DNA from 3 places in the Clostridium swellfunianum genome. Region 2 is predicted to be linked to each of the others. Evidence: riboswitches for the same ligand, from Rfam matches in the RefSeq annotation. Region 2 holds a riboswitch; each other region holds the start of a gene.
The links. A riboswitch is a leader RNA that binds a small molecule or an ion and turns the genes downstream of it on or off. The one in region 2 is predicted to bind cyclic di-AMP.
Positions count from the first base shown of each region.

Region 1: it holds a riboswitch for cyclic di-AMP, as region 2 does, so the genes downstream of both, NBE98_RS13880 (cell wall hydrolase) here and NBE98_RS11315 (C40 family peptidase) in region 2, are expected to answer to the same signal.
Region 3: it holds a riboswitch for cyclic di-AMP, as region 2 does, so the genes downstream of both, NBE98_RS08270 (hypothetical protein) here and NBE98_RS11315 (C40 family peptidase) in region 2, are expected to answer to the same signal.

Region 1 is NZ_JAMOFV010000006.1:2,880,227-2,888,044, reverse strand. Features, by position in the region: gene NBE98_RS13895 (CdaR family protein) at 1-571, opposite strand, end outside; gene cdaA (diadenylate cyclase CdaA) at 547-1,392, opposite strand; gene NBE98_RS13885 (hypothetical protein) at 1,650-2,654, shown strand; cyclic di-AMP (ydaO/yuaA leader) riboswitch at 2,733-2,859, shown strand; gene NBE98_RS13880 (cell wall hydrolase) at 2,860-3,384, shown strand; gene trxA (thioredoxin) at 3,427-3,741, opposite strand; gene NBE98_RS13870 (DUF4179 domain-containing protein) at 3,927-5,237, opposite strand; gene NBE98_RS13865 (RNA polymerase sigma factor) at 5,227-5,751, opposite strand; gene NBE98_RS13860 (outer membrane protein assembly factor BamB family protein) at 6,052-7,719, opposite strand.
Region 2 is NZ_JAMOFV010000006.1:2,383,920-2,391,737, reverse strand. Features, by position in the region: gene NBE98_RS11330 (DUF4317 family protein) at 1-530, shown strand, start outside; gene NBE98_RS11325 (leucyl aminopeptidase family protein) at 574-1,968, opposite strand; gene NBE98_RS11320 (GNAT family N-acetyltransferase) at 2,157-2,672, shown strand; cyclic di-AMP (ydaO/yuaA leader) riboswitch at 2,767-2,899, shown strand; gene NBE98_RS11315 (C40 family peptidase) at 2,903-3,544, shown strand; gene NBE98_RS11310 (hypothetical protein) at 3,652-4,356, shown strand; gene NBE98_RS11305 (DUF4321 domain-containing protein) at 4,513-4,773, shown strand; gene NBE98_RS11300 (Maf-like protein) at 4,795-5,370, shown strand; gene radC (RadC family protein) at 5,385-6,071, shown strand; gene NBE98_RS11290 (rod shape-determining protein) at 6,092-7,099, shown strand; gene mreC (rod shape-determining protein MreC) at 7,103-7,818, shown strand, end outside.
Region 3 is NZ_JAMOFV010000006.1:1,809,168-1,816,985, forward strand. Features, by position in the region: gene NBE98_RS08250 (cysteine desulfurase family protein) at 1-350, shown strand, start outside; gene thiI (tRNA uracil 4-sulfurtransferase ThiI) at 347-1,495, shown strand; gene NBE98_RS08260 (ATP-binding protein) at 1,577-1,915, shown strand; gene NBE98_RS08265 (serine hydrolase) at 2,245-3,243, shown strand; gene NBE98_RS08270 (hypothetical protein) at 3,376-4,209, opposite strand; cyclic di-AMP (ydaO/yuaA leader) riboswitch at 4,213-4,343, opposite strand; gene NBE98_RS08275 (DUF1450 domain-containing protein) at 4,475-4,693, opposite strand; gene NBE98_RS08280 (stage V sporulation protein D) at 4,711-6,501, opposite strand; gene NBE98_RS08285 (TlpA disulfide reductase family protein) at 6,625-7,248, opposite strand; gene zwf (glucose-6-phosphate dehydrogenase) at 7,357-7,818, opposite strand, start outside.

The DNA.
Region 1 (7,818 bases), 500 kb from region 2:
TCATGTTTAAATCCTTGTCAGTACTTTTAAAGTCTGCTTTAGCAGAAATAGATGTAACTTGATTAATAAACTTAGCAGCTCCACTAACTTCAACCTCGCTAGGCGTTATATTCTGAGCCATCGCCCAATACCCATCCTTAACTTTCCCAGCAATATCTAACTTTACTGGCATACTTTTCACTATCAAATCATCAAAAGTAACACTAACAAACAGTGTTTCACTATTTAAAACATTAACATTTGCTGGTTGCTTAACTAACCTTACAGGTACACTACGAGATCCTACTGAAAAAGCATATTGGCTTAGGTCTGCTTCAACTCTAAATTGATCTTTTCCAAGCATTATATCTGTTGGAGAGCCTTTTACATTGAGAGTCACAGAATATGCTTCTGCTGGTGGAATTATCTTAAGCTTTTGCTGCTGCTCTATGCTTTCTATTCCTGTTAAATAAACGGGTACCTGAATCTTATCAGTTTTCTGAGGGTTGGTTTCGTTTATTATATAAAGCCATAGGGAAAAAGCCGCAATTACGCAACATATTTTTATTATCCACGTATTTTTTTGATCCACACCATCACCCTCTCCCTAAAGGTCAATTTTTTAGTCTGCCTGCTCTTTAAAATTCTTATTAATATATCCATCAATCGTTCTTTAGTGTAATTTCTTGTTAGCTTCCCATTTACCGCTAAAGATATAACACCCGTCTCCTCAGATACAATTATTGTTAGTGCATCAGAGTTTTCAGATATTCCTATTCCAGCTCTGTGCCTTGTACCTAAAGACTTGCTTATACTGTCGCTGCTTGTAAGCGGAAGGAAACAGCCAGCTGCCACAATTTTATCATTTCTTATTATAGTAGCTCCGTCATGAAGAGGAGTATTAACAACAAATATATTTTGTAACAGTGCTGAAGAAACAGCCGCATCCAGCTTTGTCCCTGTACTTATAACCTCGCCTAGACCAGTTCTATTTTCTATAACTATAAGAGCACCTGTTTTCTCCTTGGCTAAACTTTCAACAGCATCAGCAACTTCAGTTATAACCTTTTCCATAGTCTCATCATCCTCAATGAGATGCATATCGTTAAAGGCACTTCTACCAAGATGCTCTAATGCTCTTCTTATCTCTGGTTGAAATATAATTATAATAGAAAGAACTCCGATAGTTATTGTTTTTTCAACAATCCATTTAAGCATTGTCAAATGTAGAATAGAGCTTACAGGTATTAGAAGAAGTATAAGTAAAATTCCTTTTAGAAGCTGAACCGCTCTTGTTTCTTTAATAAGCATATACCCCTTATAAAAAATGTATGATACCACAATTATATCCAGTATTGAAAACACATCCAACACCTTCAAACTATTTATTAATGCTTCTAAACCCTCTGCCAACTTTCTCCCTCCTTTTCCCAGGTTATTTATTTTACAAATTATTTATTGAAAAAAACTTTACATAAGGTTATTATTAATTGTCCATTTACAATTATACACCAATATATTGTATTGTTGAACAAAATATAGCACAAATTTAAGCACAAGAATATAAAATTTATTTTACAGAAGGAATTTTGACTTGTTGCCTAGAATAATATAATATCAACTCATATTTACTCTTTTAGGATAGTGTATGCAGTGGGAGGGAAATAATATTGAACAAAAAAAATAATAGTGTAGTAATGATTATAATAGGAATTTTAGCCTTTGTACTTTTAGCCTCAGGGGTTTTTTACGGTACTTATTATTTTATTATTAATAAGTCCTCAAATTCTTACGAGAAAGAAGTTAAAGCCGTAATAGACAAAATAAATGAGGTAAACAGCAGCGTTTCTTCCTTATTAAACGGACAAGCAATTGACTCCGTTAAGGCAAGAACTGAACTGTCACCTAAAATTGATGTGCTATCTAAGCAAAAAGAATTACTTGATAATATGACAGCTACTGATAAGTATAAGAAAGATCATGAAAATTTAATTAATGGAATTAGCAACAATATGCTAATATTTAGGCAAATAGACGCTATCATTAAAAACCCAAACGGAAAAGACCTGGAGAAGGCAGGAGAGGACCTTATAAAATATAAAGATAAGGCAGTTCAAAATTACTCTCTAGTAAATATAAAGAATTTTAAGGTTGGGCTAACTGATAGCGGAAACAAGCTCGTCGAATATACTTCCATATATGTAAATGAACTTGTTAAACTAAACAGAGACAATGAAATAACTCAAAGCAAAAACCAAGATTATATAAACAGTTTAGACGCCCTATTGGCAAAGTTTACACCAATAAATATTGATTATTCAGCTGAAATGTCTAAAGTTAGAGATGCAAAAGGAAATACAGATAATATTGTAGCTCTTGCTGAAAAAAATAGGGATGATCTTTCTTCAATTAAGCAGGAATTTGCAAGTCTTACTGTTCCTTCAAAGGCAGTAGGTTCATACAAAATATTTAGTAATATTTTAGAGAGCTTTGATAATTACCTTCAAAGTTTTGTTTATTCGGCTAACAATGAAAAACTAGCAGGAAATGCTTTAAGTTCGGATAAGTTAAAGGAGCTCTATGCAGAACCAGTTTCTAAGTTTAGTAGTATAACAAAAAACTATAACGACTTTATAAAAGCTTACAATGAATTTAGACAATCATCAAACAAGTAGTAATACTATAATCTGGCATACTATAAATAGTATGCCATTTTTTTATCAAAATTTGTATTAATTTTAAAAATGGTGGAATAATACCATTAGCCTAAGTTTAAATTTATAACGCGGGGAAACCAATATTTTGGGGTGAATCATTTTATGTAGGTTATGCCTTTACCGAACCCGTCAGCTAACCCCGTTGGCAAAAGGGAGGATATTAATGAAAAAGTATATATTCAGCTTTATATTGCTATGTATTTTTTTAGCAATACCTTGGTCTACCGTTAAAGCAGCGGAGGAATTAGACTGCGACCTATACAAGGAAGAAATTGGTTCAATAGAAGTATTTAGTGTAGGAAATAGAGAAATAAGAATCACTGAAGACGATGTCTATTTGATGGCTCAAATAGTTTATGCCGAAAGCCGCTCAGAACCTTATGATGGCAAAGTAGCTGTTGCTTCAGTTATACTTAATAGATTAGAAGCTCCTGGTTTCCCAAAAACTATAGAGCAAGTTATAAAACAAAAGGCGGCATTTTCATGTTTGAAAAATGGCGAAATAGATGTGATTCCAGACAAAATGAGCTATCAGGCAGTTTTGGATGCTCTAAAAGGCAAAGACCCAACTAATAATGCAGTTTTTTTCTACAATCCTAAAATTGCTACTAATACTTGGATGAAGCAAGTTAAGAAGAAGGATATTAAACCAATAGGAAATCATGTCTTCTTTGCAGTAAATAAATAAGGCTAAAAAACTCCCAGGAAATCAATCCTGAGAGTTTTTTATTTAAATATGTTTATCAACTAATTCTTTCACTGCTGCCTTTGGTCTAAATCCAACCATTGTATCAACGGTCTCTCCATTTTTAAATACCATAACAGTTGGTATGCTTGAAACTTTAAATTTCTGTGAAGTAACTGGGTTATTATCTACATTTACCTTTACAAACTTAACCTTTCCGGCATACTCTTGATCAAGTTCTTCTAGAACTGGTCCTAACATTTTGCAAGGTCCACACCATGGCGCCCAAAAGTCAACTACTACTGGCACACTGTCTGCTGATATTTCTTCATTAAAATTATTGTCCATAACTTCTTTCATAACTTTAATCCCTCCTATTACCTTAAGCGGTACATCTGTATTATATTGTTTAATTTTTAAATTAATACTGGAAATAATTATTACATAAAAACTGCTTATAGTCAATTTTACTTGCAGACAAAATTTCTCCTATCTAAAAAAAGAAAGAGTGCGCTAGTGGCACTCAGAAATTATAGTATCTAAATCTAAGGTCTAATAATAATTTCATCAAGGTTAAGAAGAATCTCTTTATCAGCATTAAATATTGTAAAGCTACCCGAATCTTTCTCAGGCACTGTAACTTTAAGATTTACTGCTCCTTTGTTAAAATTAGAGCTAGAAAACTTCTTCTCAAAACCAGGTATTTTTTTTGATAATTCTTTATAAAGTTTATCAATATTATCTTGATTTATAAATTTAATATCCTCAAAATTAGTAGAGCTTTGTGAGGACTCTCCAAATATGAAATTTATATAGGAGTAGTTTCTATTAGACTTATCAAACTCAAATATATATTCTACATAACCATCCTTTTCATTCATAGAAACTACACGACCTTTCTCCCCTTTGAAATCAAATTCCATGGGAAGCTTAGTCTTATCAATATAATACTTTTCACTGTCATCAAATTTATAGTTAACCGAGGCACCAATAAGAGTTATGCCTATCTCTTTAGGCGTAGAATAATACAAAGACTTAAATTCTTCTCCTGTATTAGTTAAATCCATACCAGTATTATTGTCTAAAATATTACTAGAAATTATAGTATTCATATTATCAATTCTATATGCGAAAGTAGGACTAAAGCTAATTTTATTTTTATCAATAGATATAAATTCATAATCAATATAGGTCTTAAGCGCACCTATATTTAAGGTTTTTAACTTCATAGTTCCAAGTTCTAATTTATACTCTTTATTTATTGGTATAATTTTAGACCTTTGCACAGGTACTTGCATTTTTAATGACCAATCTACAGCTATTTCTTTATCTTTTGAGCTATTGATGATTTTATCTATTTTAATAGTAATTGGATTATCCTTCATATGAATGAAAGTATCTCCCCTGACTTCAGTAAGAAAAACCTTCTCCTTTTGTGTTTCATCGTTTGTGGCATAGGAATAGCCCCAACTGATAGGCGGATGTACTTCTATATCTTTTAAGTTCATGCTTTTAATAGAATATTTAGGGTCGGACACCTCATACAAAATGACCATTCCTGTTTCATCAGCAACAGCTTCCTTAAATTTAAATTCAACATCCTTATACTTAAAAGTTGCATCAAGCTTGGATATGGTATTATTCTGTCTAGCTAAATCAATCTCTTGGATGTACGGAACGTTTTTAACATAATTATTATATGCTAATACTGAAGCAGGCAAACCTAATGCCAATATTAATGCTAATGAAGCTGCATACAAGTTTCTTCTTTTCTTTTTAGCATTAATATGGGTTCTTAATTTCTTTTCCACATTATCCATTATATTGTCCGGCATTTTTATATCATTAACACTCACTGTTTATCCCCCTATTCTTTAGTCTTAGAATATTAATACTTCTATATATTTTTGTTTTAACTGTATTAACAGGAATATCCATGATAGAGGCAATTTCATTTAAAGAATAATCTTTTAAATACCTCAGCACTAAAAGTTCTCTTTCATCCTGTTTTAAAGTATTGAGCAGATGTTCAATAATAATCTTATCTTCCACCGCACTATAGGAAAACTCATCTATTATCTCTCCAAGCTCTTCATCTGATGCTGACTGCTCTTTGCTTCTATATTTTTTTCTGCAAGTATTAATAAGTATTGAAGTAAACCAATTAAAAAATTTATCAGTCCTCCTTAAGTGCGTAAGCTTTTCAAAGCCTATTATAGCAGCTTCTGATATACAATCTTCAGCATCATAACCATTCTTTGTATAAGCAAAAGCAATCTTATAAAAGAGCTCCTGATTTTTCTTCAACAGTTCTATAAATGCAGAAATATCACCTTTTTTACTTTTGCTTACTAAATCTTCTATATTCATAGCTTACCTTCTTTCAAATGCTGCAGCATTTCGTTTTGCATAGGTTAGATGTTTTAGGAGGTTAAAAAGTTTCATATTTTTAATTTTTTATTATATTAATCATTAATGAATTATAAATATAAAAATATATATTTTTAACTTCTTATATTTAAAAATTCTTATATTCTTATATTTATATATTCTTATATTCTTCGCCAATTGTATAGTTATTTGATGGTATTTAGTTTTGCATTAATGTTTTATATATTCTAAAAAATAAAAGTATGATAAGCTTACTTTATGCAAGCTTATCATACTTTTTTACTTAACCTTAAATCCCAAAATTTCAGCACCTCTAGTTCCAACAACCAAAGTATCATTAAAAGCTGCAGGAGTGCCCTCTACATTCGCTCCAAGCTCGATGCTGTGAAGAAGCTTTCCACTCACGCCCTCTATGAGCATAGCCTTTCCTGTTGAATCACATTGAACTATATAGCTTTTTCCTTCCTTATTATAAAGAGCCACCGGTGAACTCCAACAGTAATTGTTTAGTTTTAATCGCCAAATCTCCTTGCCACTCTCCTTATCTATAGCAACAAGCAGGCCTTCATTATATTGTGGATGCCTTGCTATATTAAAAATAACCAAGTTGGATATGTCATTTTTACCAACAAGAGGAGTGGCTAATGCACCACCATTTACCCCCTCATTATAAGAGCACCTATATTTATTTTCCCACAGTATCTTGCCAGAAGTTGCGTCTATTTTACGTGCATAGCTGAAACCGTTATTTCCCTGATGGTCTACTTCTGTAGCAGTATATAAACTTAGGGTCCCTGTTTTCTCTTCTAAAACTACAGTTCCATCTGTATCGTCACCTACATTTAAAGCCCATACAGGAGTTAAAGTATTGATATCTACACATTGAAGAAGTCCATCATTATCAGCAAAGTATCCATAATTCTTGTAAATTGCTATACTGTTTTCAATGCCTTTTTTATTCATGCCCGGCACATCATATCTATATTTCGTAAGTTCAGGACTTATTTGCACCTTACCATTTTCATACTTAGTATTTAATTTTCCTGAGTAGAACAAACCATTTTCGCCACACAAGAAAATAGAGTCTGTATTTTTATCTATTAGAGCAGTTGAATCAAAAGCTCCCCAATCTCTTTTAGCGAAGCTGTCGTTACCTCTAATCTCATAAAGTTTTTTAAAATCTGTAAGACTAAACATTCTATAAGCAAAATCAACATATCTATTACCGTTTTTGTTTATACCTTGTCCTACATATAAAAGAGGTATACCTCTAGGATCTACAGTTAGACTTCCTTTTATTGGTGCACCTATATTTAGCTTATCTCTAGTATCCTTCCCATCCTCTAAATCTATGAAATAAACATTACCATCTAAGGTAGCATATATAACTTCCTTCAAGTTCTCCTTAGACTTCTTTTCCTGCTTAATGTTCATACTGTCAATCATTTCTCTGCTCCACTGCACAATTGAGGGTTGTCCATTCCAACCTACTCCTGTCCAGTTATCAATAGCTCCAATCTTTTTCTTCCACAAAAGTTCTAGCTTACCTTCTTTTATATCAGCCGTTCCATAACTTCCTCCATCTCTCATATTATTACCTCGAAAAGCTGTAACTCCAGGCAAGTCCGAATACAGCTTGTTGTTACTAAAATTAATACTTCTACCCTCTAAGGATTGTCCTTGAATTACAAATTTCATCCCATATTTTGAAATTTGTGCACTAGTATCCGCCGCAAAGTTTAACATATTTTTTCTATAATTCTGCTTAAAAGCCAAGACCTGCTCACTCAAGTCATTAAAGCTTTGTAGCTCAAAGTCAGACTCTATAAACTTGTTATTTTCAATATTTGATGTGGCAGCAGAATTCCTGATGCAGCCTTCACACCCTATCGAAACCAATATTGGTACAGTTAAAAGATATATTGCTTTTCTTACTTTACCATTCATCCCTATTCCCCCCATATAGATATAGAGTTTTTTCCATTTATATCTATATGGAGCAATTAACATTTTATAACCATTTTAACAAAATAAAAGCTGCTCTGT
Region 2 (7,818 bases):
ATGTGAATAAGGTTATGTACTATAACTCAAAGCCAAAGGAGCTTAACTATAGATTTATAGAAAACATATTAAGCTGCAGCATGAAGCTTACAGCAGAGGAAGAGAAGCAGTGCTTTACAGATATAATAAAGACTGTGGTTGGCGAAAGCGTGAGGCCAGAAGTTATTGAAGACATGTATACAAAAATAGATGAACTTAAGGAGCTGCATGATGAAAATGAAGAGACAGCTATTACTTTAAGCGATATGAAATACATATTGAATGGAATAGAGGAAAAAGACATAGAGGTTCTGGAAAGGGCTTTTGAAGACACCTGCGGAAAAGACTACAGCTTTAACGTGAAAAACATACTTCCTGATTTTAAATCCAAGTCCTTAAAGATTTGGAATGAGGATTTATCCATTAGTATGAGCCCTAAAAACCTAAGCTTTATAAAGCAGGTTAAAGGGGATGACGGCGGAAGATACTTAATGATTGAGCTTGCTGATGATGTTAATATAGACGGTTTTAAATTAACTGCAGAAGAATAAATAAAAAATGCCCTGCTTTTTAGCAAGGCATTTTTTATGTGCTTTATTTCATTAGTAATTCAATAAGGGTTCTTGTTGGCATTCCAGTAGCACCAGCGTCGTATAAATCTGAGCCTGAGGCTGAACCAGCGCAGCCGGCAATGTCAAGGTGAGCAAAATTCACATCCTCAGCAAAGCTTTCAAGGAATAGACCTGCAACTATAGCTCCACAGGAGGTTCCAGAGTTTTTAAGATCCGCACTGTCTGTTTTTAACTGTTCTAAGTATTCAGGGTTGTTTGGAAGTCTCCAGAAGTTTTCTCCAACTTCCTTTCCTGTATTTATAATACTGTTTGCAAGCTCATCAGAATTGCTTAAAAGTCCAGCGTTTATACCACCTAAAAATTGTGAGCAGGAGCCTGTTAATGTAGCTATATCTATTATGTTGGTTGCTCCAAGTTCTTTAGCATAAGCTATTGCATCGCAAAGGATAAGCCTTCCTTCTGCATCTGTTGAAATTACCTGTACTGTTTTGCCGCAGTAGGTAGTTATTACATCTCCAGGCTTATAGGCGTTTCCTGAAGGCATATTTTCCACTGTAGGAATAAGTGCAATAATATTCTTTTTTGGCCTAAGCTTTGAAAGAGCCTTCATGGTTCCAAGTACAGAAGCAGCGCCTGCCATGTCTGAAACCATGTTTTCCATGCCTTTACCTGGCTTAAGTGTTATTCCGCCGCTGTCAAAGGTAACTCCCTTTCCAATAATTGCAGTTATCTCCTTGCTTGAAGAATCGCCAAAATACTGAAGGGCTACTAGCCTAGGACTGTGAAGGCTGCCCTTTCCAACATATAAAATAGCGTTCATTCCCATCTGTTCAAGCATGTATTTATCAATTATTTTTATATCAAGGTTTCCCTCTTTTGCTATGTTTTCAGCTTGTTGTGCTATGTATTTAGGAGTTACATAATTTGAAGGCAGGCTTACAAGGTTGCGGACGAAGTTTACAGAATTTCCAACTATAAAGCCTTTGCTTATTTCATCCTTGCAGCTTGATATTACATTCACCTTTTGAAGCTTAACATTAATTTCCTTTTGCTTAATGCCCTTAAATTTATAAAGAGACAATTCTAAAACTTGTCCTATATTATATCCGAAATCTTCCCTAAGATTATCTAGTATATCTAAGTCTTCAATGGAGTTTTTTATGCTTTTTACAGCACTGCCTAAAGCTCTCATGAGCTTTACAGAATTGAATTCCTCTGTGGTGCCAAGTCCTAATATAAATACTTTTTTGTAATCGCACTTCCCCAAGGTATTTAATATTTCCAGTTCTTTTAAATCTCCACTATTCTCAGAATAGGCAAGTATTTCTCTTATTTCCTCTGGATATTCCAATGAAAAATTTTTAAATTTAAAAATCAATAAATTACTATAGAGTTTGTTGTCGTTTACACCTAGCATAATAAACCCTCCCAATCCTACATAAAAATTGATAATCTTATGCGTTTACAATTTATGTCTTCTCTAAAATAATAACACATTTTCATAAAATTGTTTATATTGCTTTTGCTAATTTTTTAAAGAAAAAATGTACAGTTAAAAGGATTTTAAAAGGCTTTGTAGAATTTAAATATTCAAGAGGTGAATTTATGTTTGATATGAATGTTAATATTGATGATGATATATATATTAGAAGCGTTAAAAAAGAAGATGTTGTTTCTATTCAAAAATGGATTAATAATCAAAATTACAACTTAAATGACAAAGAAAAGCCACTAGGGCTAAAAGAGATATATGAAAGATTTTTAGAGTACTATGTAAGTGAAGGAGAATTCTTTTTAAAGATAAATAAGGGTGATGCCTTAATTGGAATTTTAAAAGGAAGGATAGAATTTAAAAATCCTAATGAGGTTTGGATTTGGTATTTTTTAATAGATAAGGAATGTAGAAATAAAGGTATAGGCAGCAAAATAGTAGAAGGTGTTGAAAATTATTTTAATCAAGGTTTTGGCATATATGATTTCTACTGTGGAGTTTGCGAGCAGGATACAAAGTTTTTAAGGTTTTGGAACAAAAACGGCTATAGGCTTATGAGAATATCTAAAGGGTTCTTCAAGGTGGATGAGCAGTATAAAGATATGATGATTTTTAAAAAGGAATTATAATTTAAGGCATAATTGGAAAGTATACCCTAAAAGTTGGTAAATTATTCATCAATATGGTCAAACTTAATTGACATATAAACCTTTAATAAATTATAATGAAAATATGCTGAATCCTATTTTAGGTACGGAGGAACCGTCATATTGGGGTTAATCTGATAAATTTAAATCAGTAGGGAACCTTCACCCGAACCCGTCAGCTAACTCCGGAAGCAAGAAGGGGGGGAACACGAATGAAATTCTCTAAAACAAAACCATTTATTTTTGTTGCTACTGTGATGGCTGTCGCATTAATTTCAAAGTTCACAGCTTATGAGGTTAAAGCAGATGCAGCTGTTAAAGATCAGCCAAGTGTGGTTGTTCGTTCAGCTAGCTTAAACTCGGACAAGACTATAAAAGTTCCAGAGAGAAATGCACAAAGGGAGAACAGAGTAACCAGTACAACTAAGAAAACTACCTTAAACAGAGGTGGCAGCGGATTAAATCAGGCAGGACCAAAAGCTCCTGAAGGAAGCAACAATGTAGTAGCTTACGCTTATAAATTCTTAGGCAAGCCATACATATGGGGTGCTTCAGGACCTAATGCGTTTGATTGTTCAGGCTTTACTTCATACGTTTATAAAGCGTTTGGTGTTAGCTTGCCTCATCAGTCAGGAAGTCAGTATGGTTATGGTAAATCAGTAAGCAAAAGTAATTTAGCTCAAGGAGATTTGGTGTTTTTTAACACATACGGTTCAATATCCCACGTTGGAATTTATATTGGTGGCGGAAGATTTATTCACGCTGGAAACTCCAGAAGTGGAGTTATAGTCAGCAGTTTATCTGAAGGCTACTATGCATCTCGACTTGTAGGTGCGAAAAGAGTATTAAAATAATGGTTGGTCTCGGCAAAATTTGCCGAGTTTTTTTTATCATAAATTTGTCCTTCCATAAATAGTATTAAATATAGTATGGTTCTGTGATTTTAATGGAGGGATATAAAATGAAGTACACAAGATATGATATGAAAAGAAAAAACAACGGCAATTTAGTTTTAGGACTAGTTCTGTTTTCTACACTTGTATTTGCATTTTTAATTGGTACTGTGGTATCAAATGTTTTTCTGAAAAATTCGGCTAGAAAAGATGAGGTTATAAAGCCTCAAAATGCTGTTGATGTGGCTAATAAAACCGAAATAAAAGGCAAGGTTAAATATATAGCAGTTCAGGGCGGGAAGTTTAGAGAAGCTCCGGGAGTGGAAAAAACAAAAAATGCTTTAAGTACCTATGGAAATCCATTTACTATTCAAGATCCAGATGGGACAAGAGTGCTGCTTGGGATATATAGTGAAGAAGAAGCTTTAAGCAAAATAAAGCTTTTAACAGAAAATAATATAGATAATTCCAAAATGATATTTGAATTAGGCGGCTCAGGCGATGCTTGTGATGAGGCTATTGCTGCGGCCATAGGTGCAGAATTGGATGTGCTTTCAAAGCTGAGCGAAAAGGATGTACAGTCTGTAAATAGCAGTGAAATTAAAGAATGGCTTAAAGGCTTAAAAGATGTAGATAAAAACAGCAAAAATTTTGCTTTACTTGAAGAATTAAAGGCGCAAATTAATGGACTTCCTGAGAAGCTTGAAAAGGAGAAGGCTCCGGAGTACTATAGTTTTTTATACGGATATATGAAAAAGTTAGCTGGTAAATAAAAAATAAAAACACCTGTTTTCAGGTGTTTTTATTTTGCCAAAACTGCCATTATAACCTAAATTTCTAAATAATTCTTAAATAATCTTCTAAATACTTGTTTCTATTTTTATATAATGTTAAACTATAGACGATGTATAACAAGGTGGGGGATAATATTGAGAGGTTCGGAAAAAAGTAATGGATTTTTAATTTTCGTCGTTCTTTTAGGCGCAATAGGGGGGACGCTTCTTGGTGATGTGCTTGGTGCAAATGTAAAAGCATTGAACTTTCTAAGAAATGCTTACTCTGTTGGTACAGCTAAACCACTTACGTTAGATTTAAAAGTTTTAAGTCTTTCCTTTGGAATTAATTTTAGTATAAGTTTGATGTCTATAATTGGCATAATTGTGGCAATAATACTATACAGGAAGCTTTAGTAGAATTAGGAAGTGATTTAAATGAATATTGTTTTAGCATCAGCTTCAGAAAGAAGACAGGAGCTTTTAAAGAGAATATTAGGAAACTTTGATATTATAGTCAGCAATTTTGATGAAGATACTATAAAGTTTTCGGGCGACCCTGAGGAATATGTAAAAGCTTTAGCTTATGCTAAAGCAAACCAGGTTGCAGAAAAAATGAAGTCTGAAAGTCTTGTTATCGGCTCTGATACAATAGTTTACCAGGATGGTAGGATACTTGGCAAGCCAAAGGATTATAAGGATGCCTACAGTATGCTGAAAGCCTTAAGCGGAAGTTCCCATAAGGTTTATTCGGGTATTGCAGTTGTGAACTCAGCTTCGAAAAAAATAATAACTGCTGCAGTTTGTACAGAAGTTTTTTTTTCAGAGCTTACAGAGGAGCAAATCAAAACATACATAGAAAGTGGCGAACCCATGGACAAAGCAGGCGCTTATGGAATTCAAGGAAATGGCGGTGTTTTTGTTGAAAAAATTCATGGTTGCTATTATAATGTTGTAGGACTTCCAATAAATAGATTATATTATGTGCTTAAGGAGATGGGGGTAAATCTGTAAAAGGAGCTACTTAAATGGAAAAAGCACTTAGAATTATGGATTTGCCAGAGAGTGAGAGACCTAGAGAAAAGCTTGTAAGATATGGAGCAGAAACCTTATCAAATGGTGAGCTCCTTGCTATAATACTAAGAACAGGCAACTCAAATGAAAACATAGTAAATTTAAGCAACAGAATCTTAAAGGAAACAGGAGGCTTAAATGGCCTTTTAACCACAAGCTGCGAGGATTTTCTAGCTTTAAGAGGTATTGGCGAAGCTAAGGCCGCACAGCTTTTAGCGCTGGCTGAAATATCTAAAAGATTTAAATCCTTTAAGTCTGGAGATGAATATAAAATCTCACAGCCAAAGGACGCAGCAGAGCTTCTAATGGAAAGCATGAGATATTTAAAACAGGAATGTCTTAAAGTAATTATGCTTAACACTAAGAATATAGTAATCACAGTTAAGGATGTTTCACTTGGAAGCCTGAATTCTTCCATAGTACATCCAAGAGAAGTATTTTCCGAGGCTGTTAAAAAAGGCAGTGCTTCTATTATAATAAGTCACAATCATCCTTCAGGGGATCCAACTCCAAGCAGCGAGGACATTAATTTAACCCACAGGATTAAAGAGTGCGGCAAACTGCTTGGTATTGAGCTTTTAGATCATATTATTATAGGAAATGGCACTTATATAAGCCTTAAGGAAAAAGGCATTTTGTAATTTGAAAGGAGATTTTTTAAATGGGATTTTTTGGAATATCCAAGGATATGGGTATAGATTTAGGAACTGCAAACACACTTATATATGTAAAAGGTAAAGGTATAGTTTTGAGAGAGCCTTCAGTTGTTGCAATTAATAATGACACAAAAAAGGTTCTTGCTGTAGGACTTGAAGCTAAGCAAATGATAGGTAGAACACCTGGAAACATAGCTGCAATAAGACCTATGAGAGATGGAGTAATAGCAGATTTTGACGTAACTCAAACAATGCTTAAAAAGTTTATAGAGAAGATAAGCCCAAAGAGTGCTTTTACAAGCCCAAGAATAGTTGTGTGCTTCCCTTCAGGAGTTACTGAGGTTGAGAAGAGAGCTATAGATGAAGCCACAAAATCTGCAGGAGCTAGAGAAGTTCTTTTAATGGAAGAGCCAATGGCTGCTGCAATAGGAGCGGGGCTTCCAGTTAACGAACCTACAGGAAGCATGATTGTTGATATCGGGGGAGGAACAACTGAAATAGCTGTTATATCTCTTGGTGGTATAGTAACAAGCAAGTCCTTGAGAGTTGCTGGCGATGAACTTGACAGTTCAATCATTAATTATATAAAGAAGGAATACAATCTAGCTATTGGAGAAAGAACAGCGGAAGCTGTTAAGATGGAGCTAGGTTCTGCTTTTGAATCAGAAAATGAAGGAACAATGCAGATAAAAGGAAGAGACTTAATTTCCGGACTTCCTAAGATTGTTGATATAACTGAAGGCGAAGTAAGAGAGGCGCTAAGAGAACCAGTAGCATCAATAATCGAAGCTATAAAAACAACTCTTGAAAAAACACCACCTGAGCTTGCAGCCGATATTATGGATAAGGGAATTATGCTGGCAGGTGGAGGCGCAATGCTTAAAGGTCTTGATAAGCTTATTAACCACGAAACACATATGCCTGTACACATAGCAGATTCACCTCTTGACTGCGTTGCTTTAGGTGCAGGAAAAGCCCTAGACAATGTAGACAAAGTAAGCAGAAAAAGATAATATATGACTTTTTTTAAGAACAAACTGGCAGTAACTATCACAATACTGTCAGTTAGCTTTTTAATACTAATAGGTGTAAGTGTCAAGAGGGAAAGCTTATCTATGGTAGAAAGTGGTGCGGGTTCTACCTTGAATTCAGCTCAGGGGCTGATTTACAAAGCTGGATATGCAATTAAGGATTCCTTGGGCTTTGTATTTAATTTTACAAATGTAAAGAAAGAAAACGAAACTCTTAAAGCGAGAAATGACGAATTAGAGCAAAAGGCTATAGAGAGAGACAGCCTTATGAAGGAAAATGAAGCCCTTCGTGAAGCTTTAAACTACAAAAACCAGTACACGGAGTACAACTATATTGGAAGCAATGTAATTGGCAGAAGCGGAGGAAACTTTCTTAACGGTTTTATTATAGACAGAGGTACTAAGGATGGAATTAAGAAAGGGATGGTTGTAGTTACTCCAAAGGGTTTGGTAGGACAAGTAACTTCTACAGCATCAAATTGGTCTAAGGTTGAGTCACTTTCAAGTGAAAATATTGCAGTAAGCGGTATGCTTGAAAGCACTAATGAAACAATTGGTATCGTTAGAGGCTATAAGGATGCTAATAATAAGTTTTTAGCAAAGCTTTACTATTTGCATCAGGATTTCAAAATTAATAAGGATGATGTAATTCTGACCTCAGGTTCTGGAAATCTGTATCCTAAAAATATAAGAATAGGCAA
Region 3 (7,818 bases), 570 kb from region 2:
TAAAAGCCTATTTTATTGATAAACTATGCAAAGTTGATAGCATTAAGGTAAATAGTCCACTTGGAGAAGATTTCTCGCCATATGTATTGAGCGTATCTTTTATAGGTGCCAGGGCTGAAGTTCTTCTTCATTTATTGGAAGAAGGCGGCATTTATGTATCAACTGGATCAGCATGTTCATCGAAGGATACAAAAGACAGTCACGTTCTTAAGGCAATAGGCCTTAAAGACAACGAGATAAAAGGAACTATAAGATTTAGTTTCAACAGCAGCAATACTATGGAAGAAATAGATTACACATTAGATGTTATTGAAAGATCATTAAGATTTTTAAGGAGAGTTAGCAAATGAGAAAGCTAGTTTTAGTAAAATATGCCCCGGAAATATTTCTTAAGGGTTTAAATAGAAACAGATTTGAAAAAAAGCTTAGAGATAATATTAAAAGAGTGCTTCAAGGATCTGATTATGAGTTTGTTGTAGATCAGGGAAGATGGTTTATTTATTCAGACGATCTCGAAGAAGTAATTGACAAAGTTATGAAGGTATTTGGAGTTTCAGAAGTTAGCATTGTTACTGAAGTTGAACCTTCTATGGAAGAAATAAAGAAACAGGCCGTAGAAGCAATTAAGGAAAGTGGAGCTTCAACTTTTAAAGTAGAAACCAACAGAGCAAACAAGAATTTCCCAGGAAATTCCATGGATATTAGTAGGGAAATAGGCGCACATATTTTAAAGATTGTTCCGGGACTAACTGTTAAGATTAATAAACCTGAGTTTATAGTAAATGTGGAAATAAGAGAGCAAATGGCTTATGTTTATCAGAGAAAGGTTAAAGCTGTTGGCGGGCTTCCTTATGGGATGAACGGGAGCACTATGCTCATGCTTTCTGGTGGTATAGATTCACCTGTTGCAGGATATATGATGGCAAGAAGAGGGGTTGAGGTGAGCTGTGTTTATTACCATAGCCATCCATATACAAGCGAAAGGGCTAAAGAAAAAGTAAAGCAATTAGCTGCTATACTAAGTAATTATACAGGCAGTATAAAGCTTTACGTTGTGCCATTTACTGACATTCAAATGTCAATTATTGATAAGTGCAGAGAAGACGAACTTACAATAATAATGAGAAGATTTATGACAAGAATAGCCTGCAAACTGGCTGATAAGCTTAATGTGCAATCAGTAACTACAGGTGAAAGCATAGGTCAAGTTGCCAGCCAAACTATGGAAGGATTGGTTGTAAGCACAGATGTAGCTGACAGACCAATGTTTAGACCTCTTATTGCTATGGATAAGCAAGATATTATGGATATATCCAGGCAAATTGGGACTTATGAAACCTCTATACTTCCATATGAAGACTGCTGCACAATTTTTGTTCCAAAGCATCCAAAAACAAAACCTGCATTAGATAAAATGAGAAAAGCAGAAAGTATCTTAGAAGTTGATAGATTAGTTGAAGAAGCAATCGAAAATATGGAAACTTACGAGCTATAGTATATTTACATCTCTGAGAATAACTAAAAGTTATCTCAGAGATTTTTTTAGTAAAGCTGAAAGAAGCTGCGAAAGCTAATAATGAGGCTAAAAGCACACTTATGGATAATTAATAACTTAATTGACTTAACTAAAATTGATTCAGGCAATTTACAACTAAACATTAGAAGATGCAATATTGTTGAAAGCGTTGAAGCTTTTGTTCAGGCAGTTGTTGACTATGCTTCAAATAAAAACATTTCCATCATATTCGATACTGATATAGAAATAGAGGAATATAAGCTACAGCTTATATTTGAAAGCCTTAGGCAGGCAGATAACCTGCTCGCAAGAAGAAGTGAAGGTAGTGGAATTGGGCTCGGCCTTGTTAAGCACCTTGCAGAAAGGCATAATGGAATTGTTAATGTTCTAAGTAAATAAGGCGAAGGATACCAGTTTATTGTTATATTGCCTATGCTCTTAAACTTATGAAAAAGATATAAAAAGATATAGAGACTTAGGAGGAAATATAAGTTTTGTAGAATATTTTGAACTTGATAAATCGCACATGAGAATTCATGAGGAACTGAAAATAAAGGCTTTATGTATTTTAATAATTACTATGAAGAGAATAAAGTTTTAAAGAAAAAGTAAAACCTTTATAGAATGTCATATTTTACCGAGAAATTTATATTATATTTATGATATAATACTTTTGTAAATAATCTGGTAGGAATCAAAAGGTAATTATGATATAAGGGGGTTCTGAATTGAACTTTAAATTTAAAAGAGCAATGCGGACTGCAGCAATTCTTATTATGATGACAGCAGTAGCAGTAGCCTTAATTTACTTTGGAAAACAAGAGGACAAGTCTGCTTTTGAAAATATGCCTTTGAATTTAAGCGGCAACATATCTCCAGATGATAAATTTATGGAGGATATGGAGCAAATAAAGTTTCATGCTTATGAGAAAAGAATAAAATATATAAGTAAGATGCTTGAAAGTGAAGCTGATACTCCTGTTAATACTTCACCTAACAATGGTAGTAAAGATAAAAGCTTGGAGCAAAAGATTAGAGACTACCTTGGCAAAAATGTTTCAAAAGTAGGAATTGGATATTATGACATACAAAATGGAAAAGGCTTTTCAATCAATGGTGACAAGTATTTTACAGCAGCAAGCACAGTTAAAGTGCAAATGAACATGGTACTTTTTGATATGGTTAAGGAAGGAAAAGTTGATATTAATGAAGCTCTTAAATATACTCAGGCTGATTATGAAGCAGGTACGGGAATACTTCAGGGAAAGGACAAAACAAATCCTATACCACTTTTAACCTTAAGTGACTATAGTATAATTTATTCTGATAATATAGCTACAAATATGATTATGAGAAGAATAGGCAGAACTGAGATGAAGAAGCGCTTTGGACAAAAGGTAGGACATACAGTGCCAGTGGAAAATTTAGTAACGCCAAATGAAGGATTAACATTTTTAAAGCAGCTTTATGAGAATAAAGGCAATAATCAGTATTACACAAGACTTATAGGAATTATGAAAACAACAGTTTTTCATGACAGGTTAGATGCTTACGTGCCAAAGGAGATTGTTGCTCATAAGATAGGTAACTATGGGTCCTTTGCAAATGATGTTGGGATAGTTTATGCACCTAAGCCGTATATTATTGCTGTATACACAGATGGCCTGTCCAATGCGAATGAGGTTATTGCTACTATTAATAAAATGTTGTATCAAGAGCACAAATAGAGAGAAGGCAAATGCCTTCTCTAATTTTAATAGTTGGATAGTTAGAGAGTATTAAAAATTTAAGAAATGGTTTATACACTGAAAATGGTTAGTATTAATTACAATAAAAAAAAGCATAACATTCGTCATGCCTTATTTTTTTGCTGCAATTTTAATAGCAGCTTGATGCCTTGAGTCAACTTGTCCATCTTTGTGTCGAGTACTGTTTAAAAAGTGCACATCAAAATGACCATTCATACCGTTACCCTTAACTACATCAAGATTTTCACCTTTACCATAGCCCTCAGAACGGTTGTTGACCGTTGCAAAGGCAGGAGCTGAATCAATACCTGCATGAGGCAGGGAACTCATAGAAGCTGCTAATCGTCTTCCACCTACATTAACAATCACTGGTCTTACATCCCAGGAAAATCCACCCCAAATACTTTTAATTATATCTGCATCTGCTTTGCTGGCAGCTTCACAGTCTGCGTGATTTGAGCCCATTGTTCTTACAATTTTGAAGGTTTTTCCTGTGCGAACATCTTGAACTACAGCAGTAGTTCCAATCTTAAAAACATTTTTGGCCTGTTTCCACCAATCTAAAAGCTCTACTGAACCTTTAGAAGGAGCAGTTTCTTTTTGTGCAGGCTTTTCAGGTGATTTCTCAGATGACTTTGAAAGACCGCTTCCACCTCTTGATAGTGCTTGCTTATTAGCTGCGGCAGACTTGGTTTGAAGCTCTTTCGTATTGTCTGGTGTAAGAGTAGCAGTTAAAACAGTATTATTTTCTAAAGTAATAGGCTTTGATTGTTCAACTGTTTTAGTTGATTCTTCTTCGTATGTATTATTCTGCTGTTCATTTAATGCTAAGACTATGCTGTTGTTTTTAAGCTTCTCAGTTCTCGCTTCATATGCTGTTATTGAAATAGCTGCTGAAGACAAAACAAAATATGAGCTTATAACTATCGCTATAGATTTTTTCATAGGTGCACCTCTCTTTTGGCCTGCGAAGTTAGTTGACGGGTTCAGGACGAGAGCATCCTTACCAAAATATAATGGATTCACCCCAGGGAAAAATCTCCTCCGCTGTTTGTTTAAACATTAGGCTAATTTTATTTTATACAAATTCATATTATAAAGCAATCCTTTTAATAATGATACTGGTAATATATTCATTACAGTCTTAAAGAGGTATTTTAAGAAAAAATAAATACTGTGGTATAGAAGCATATTCTATACCACAGTAGCTTTAAATATTCTTACTATATTCAATTATTTTCTGCACTAAATCATTAGTGTTTTCACCTACTAAAAGTTCACCATTAATTCTTGCGATAGGCTTTCTTGCACAGTCACCGCAGCTATAGATACATCTGTTAACTGACGTTTCAAACTCAGGATAGTTTTTTTTTATAATTTTAATTACTTCATCTTTATATTCATTAAAATCGCAAAAACTTATTTTCATATATATCTTCTCCAATGCTAGTTAAGTATTTTAGGATTAATAGCTAAATAATTGAATATATTGTTGAATAACTCTTTTGCCACAGGTGCGGCTGTTTGGCCAGCGTAATACTTGGATTCATCCGGTTCATCAACTGTTACAATCAAAGTAATTTTTGGATCTTCATATGGAGCAAGACCTGCAAAAGAGGATATGTATTTCTTGTCTTTATAAATTCCATTTTCAGCTTTTTGGGCAGTTCCTGTCTTACCGCCTATGTTTAATTCTTTAATGAAAGCATTTGAACCAACACCCTTAGAAACAACCTTTTCCATATATCCTCTTAAAGTTTGAGTTAAGTGTGTATCTAAAATTTGTTTTTTATTAAAATCGCTGTAGGATTTATCTATTACAAGTTTACCACCATCGTCGTAGCGTGCGATATTTTTCATTATATGAGGCTTTATCCAAGTTCCTCCATTAGCAATAGCATTAAATGCAGCCATATACTGAACTTGAGTTACTGATATGCTTTGACCGAAGGACTCTGTTGCTAAATCTACATCGTTCATTTTACTAGGATTTAACACTATGCCTTTTTCCTCTCCGGGCAGATCAATGCCCGTCTTTTCACCAAAGCCCATTTTTTTTATAAAAGTATTAAGGTTTTCCTTGCCAAGTTTCTTCCCAACTTCCATGAAGCCAACATTACAGGAGTTTCTTAAGATATCAACAAAATTTTCAGTTCCATGGCCTCCTAGCTCCCAACAGTTAATTATCCTGTTAGATATTTTTGAATTTCCATTACAAATAAATTTATCATCTTCTTTGCTTGTATCATACTCCATGGCAGCAGCGGCTGTAATTACCTTAAATATAGAACCTGGTTCAAATAAATTAGTTACAGGTCTGTTTTTCCACATGTTAAAAAGTTCATCATTATTTTTTGCACCTTGTCTTGGAGCATTAGGATTGTAATCTGGCTTACTTACCATAGCTAAAACTTCGCCGTTCTTGGGATTCATAATCATAATAGAAACACCTTTAGCATTATTTTCTTTAAGAGCTTTATCGGCAGCATCCTCAGCATACTTTTGAACAACCCCGTCAATAGTTAGTATAACATTTTTTCCATCTACTGGTTTTGTGTACCTGGAATCTTCAAAGAAAAGCTGATTACTGGCACTATCTCTAGTGTAAACAAGCTGACCTTTTTCCCCAGCAAGTTCCTTATCATACTGTGATTCAACTCCTGAAACACCCTTTCCATCATCATCTATATGACCTATAACATGAGAGATAAAATTATTACTTGGATAAAATCTTTTTGTATCGGAAGTAACTAATATACCAAATATTTTTAGAGCCTTAACTTTATCAGCTTCTGGTTTTTCAACTCTTCTTTTTAGTGGAGCCCAGCTGGCTGGCAAATCGTTATCGAGAGTTCTGTTTAAAGCTTTATGGACATCCTCTTCCTTAAGGCTTAATATAGAAGATAAGTCAGATGCAAATTTGTCACTATCAATTTTTTTATCTTTAAGAGTGGTGCGAAGGCTTGTTAAGTCAAAATCCACTCTATATACGTCAGCACTAACAGCTAAGTTATTCCCATTTCTGTCTAAAATATTTCCTCTTTTAGCATTTAGAGTGTCTTTGCTTGTCCATTGTGATGCTGCGACCTGTCTTAGCTTTTTTGTATCAAAAATCATGACATAAACTAACCGTGATGCTAGTCCTAAGAAAAAAACTAGTAGAACAAAATAAACTAGTGCCAGCCTTCTTTTTTTAGCCAGCTTATCAGAAAGCTTTTTTGATGCCAAACTATTCACCTCTTTCATCATATATACTATAGTATTTGATATGCTGCCGAGCTTGAAATCTTATGTATATTATAACTTAAAAAAGCAGATAAAAAATTATCTGCTTTAAATTATCTTGAAATTTGTAAAAATCTATTTGTTGTCTAAACTCTTTATATATGTCTTCATTTCATCTAAGGACATTGCGCCTTGTTTTCGTGTTACATTTCTTTTTATTATTAAATCTTCAAAAGGGATAATATTACCATCCTTATCTAAAAAATAAGTAGTTGGTATTGCAGAAACACTATATTTGTCGGCAGCGGTACCTTTTAGATCCAAAAGCACAGGAAAATTATAATTGTTCTTTTTCATAAAATCTTTAACGGTTTCAGCATCTTCACCAAGGTTTACAGCTAAGATAACTAAATCACTGTTTTTAGTTTCCTGATAAAGCTTTTCCATGTCAGGCATTTCTTCTAAACAAGGTCTGCACCAAGTTGCAAAGAAATTAAGCATAACCTTTTTGCCTTTAAAATCGCTTAGAGCAACAGCCTTACCATCTAAATCAGGGAGAGTGAAGTCCACAGATTTTATTTTCACAGCTTCAGGCTTAAGCTGTGAAACAGCAGGTGATTGAGAAGCTGTTTTGCTGTCAGCAGTGGAAGTACTTGTATTCTGTCTGTCATCACCAATGTTTTTTGTATAATTTTGTACTGTATAAACTGCTCCTAGTACCAAAAGTGCTAAGGAGACCGTTAATATTTTCTTTTTCAAATACAACACCTCATTAATTATTGTTGCAGCATAAATAAAATGCTAACTGCTATAAATTGCTTGCAGGCAGCAATATAACTTTTTAAAAAGCTATATTGTCGCCATGAACTATAAGTTCCACCATTGCCTGCTATCTTTAGTAAGAAGTTCGTTGGCTTCAACTGGACCATAACTTCCTGCTTCATAATTAGGAAGTACCAATTTGCTGTCTCCCCATTGGGAGGAGATTGTATCTACAAATTTCCAGGAATACTCAACTTCATCCCAGCTGGTAAAGAGAGTATTGTCACCATTCATTACATCAAATATAAGTCTTTCATAGGCCTCAGGAGTATTGCTTTCAAACTGGCAGGTTTGACAAAAATCCATATCTACTGGAATGATAAAATTCTCTGTACCTGGTCTTTTAGTATTAAATTTTAGATATATTCCTTCTCTAGGCTGAACTCCAATAACTAAAAGATTCGGCTTTAATGTTTCATATTCCTTTGCATACAAAACCTTTGGGACAGACTTGAACTGAATTATAATTTCTGTAGACTTTGTCTTCATTCTTTTACCAGTTCTAAT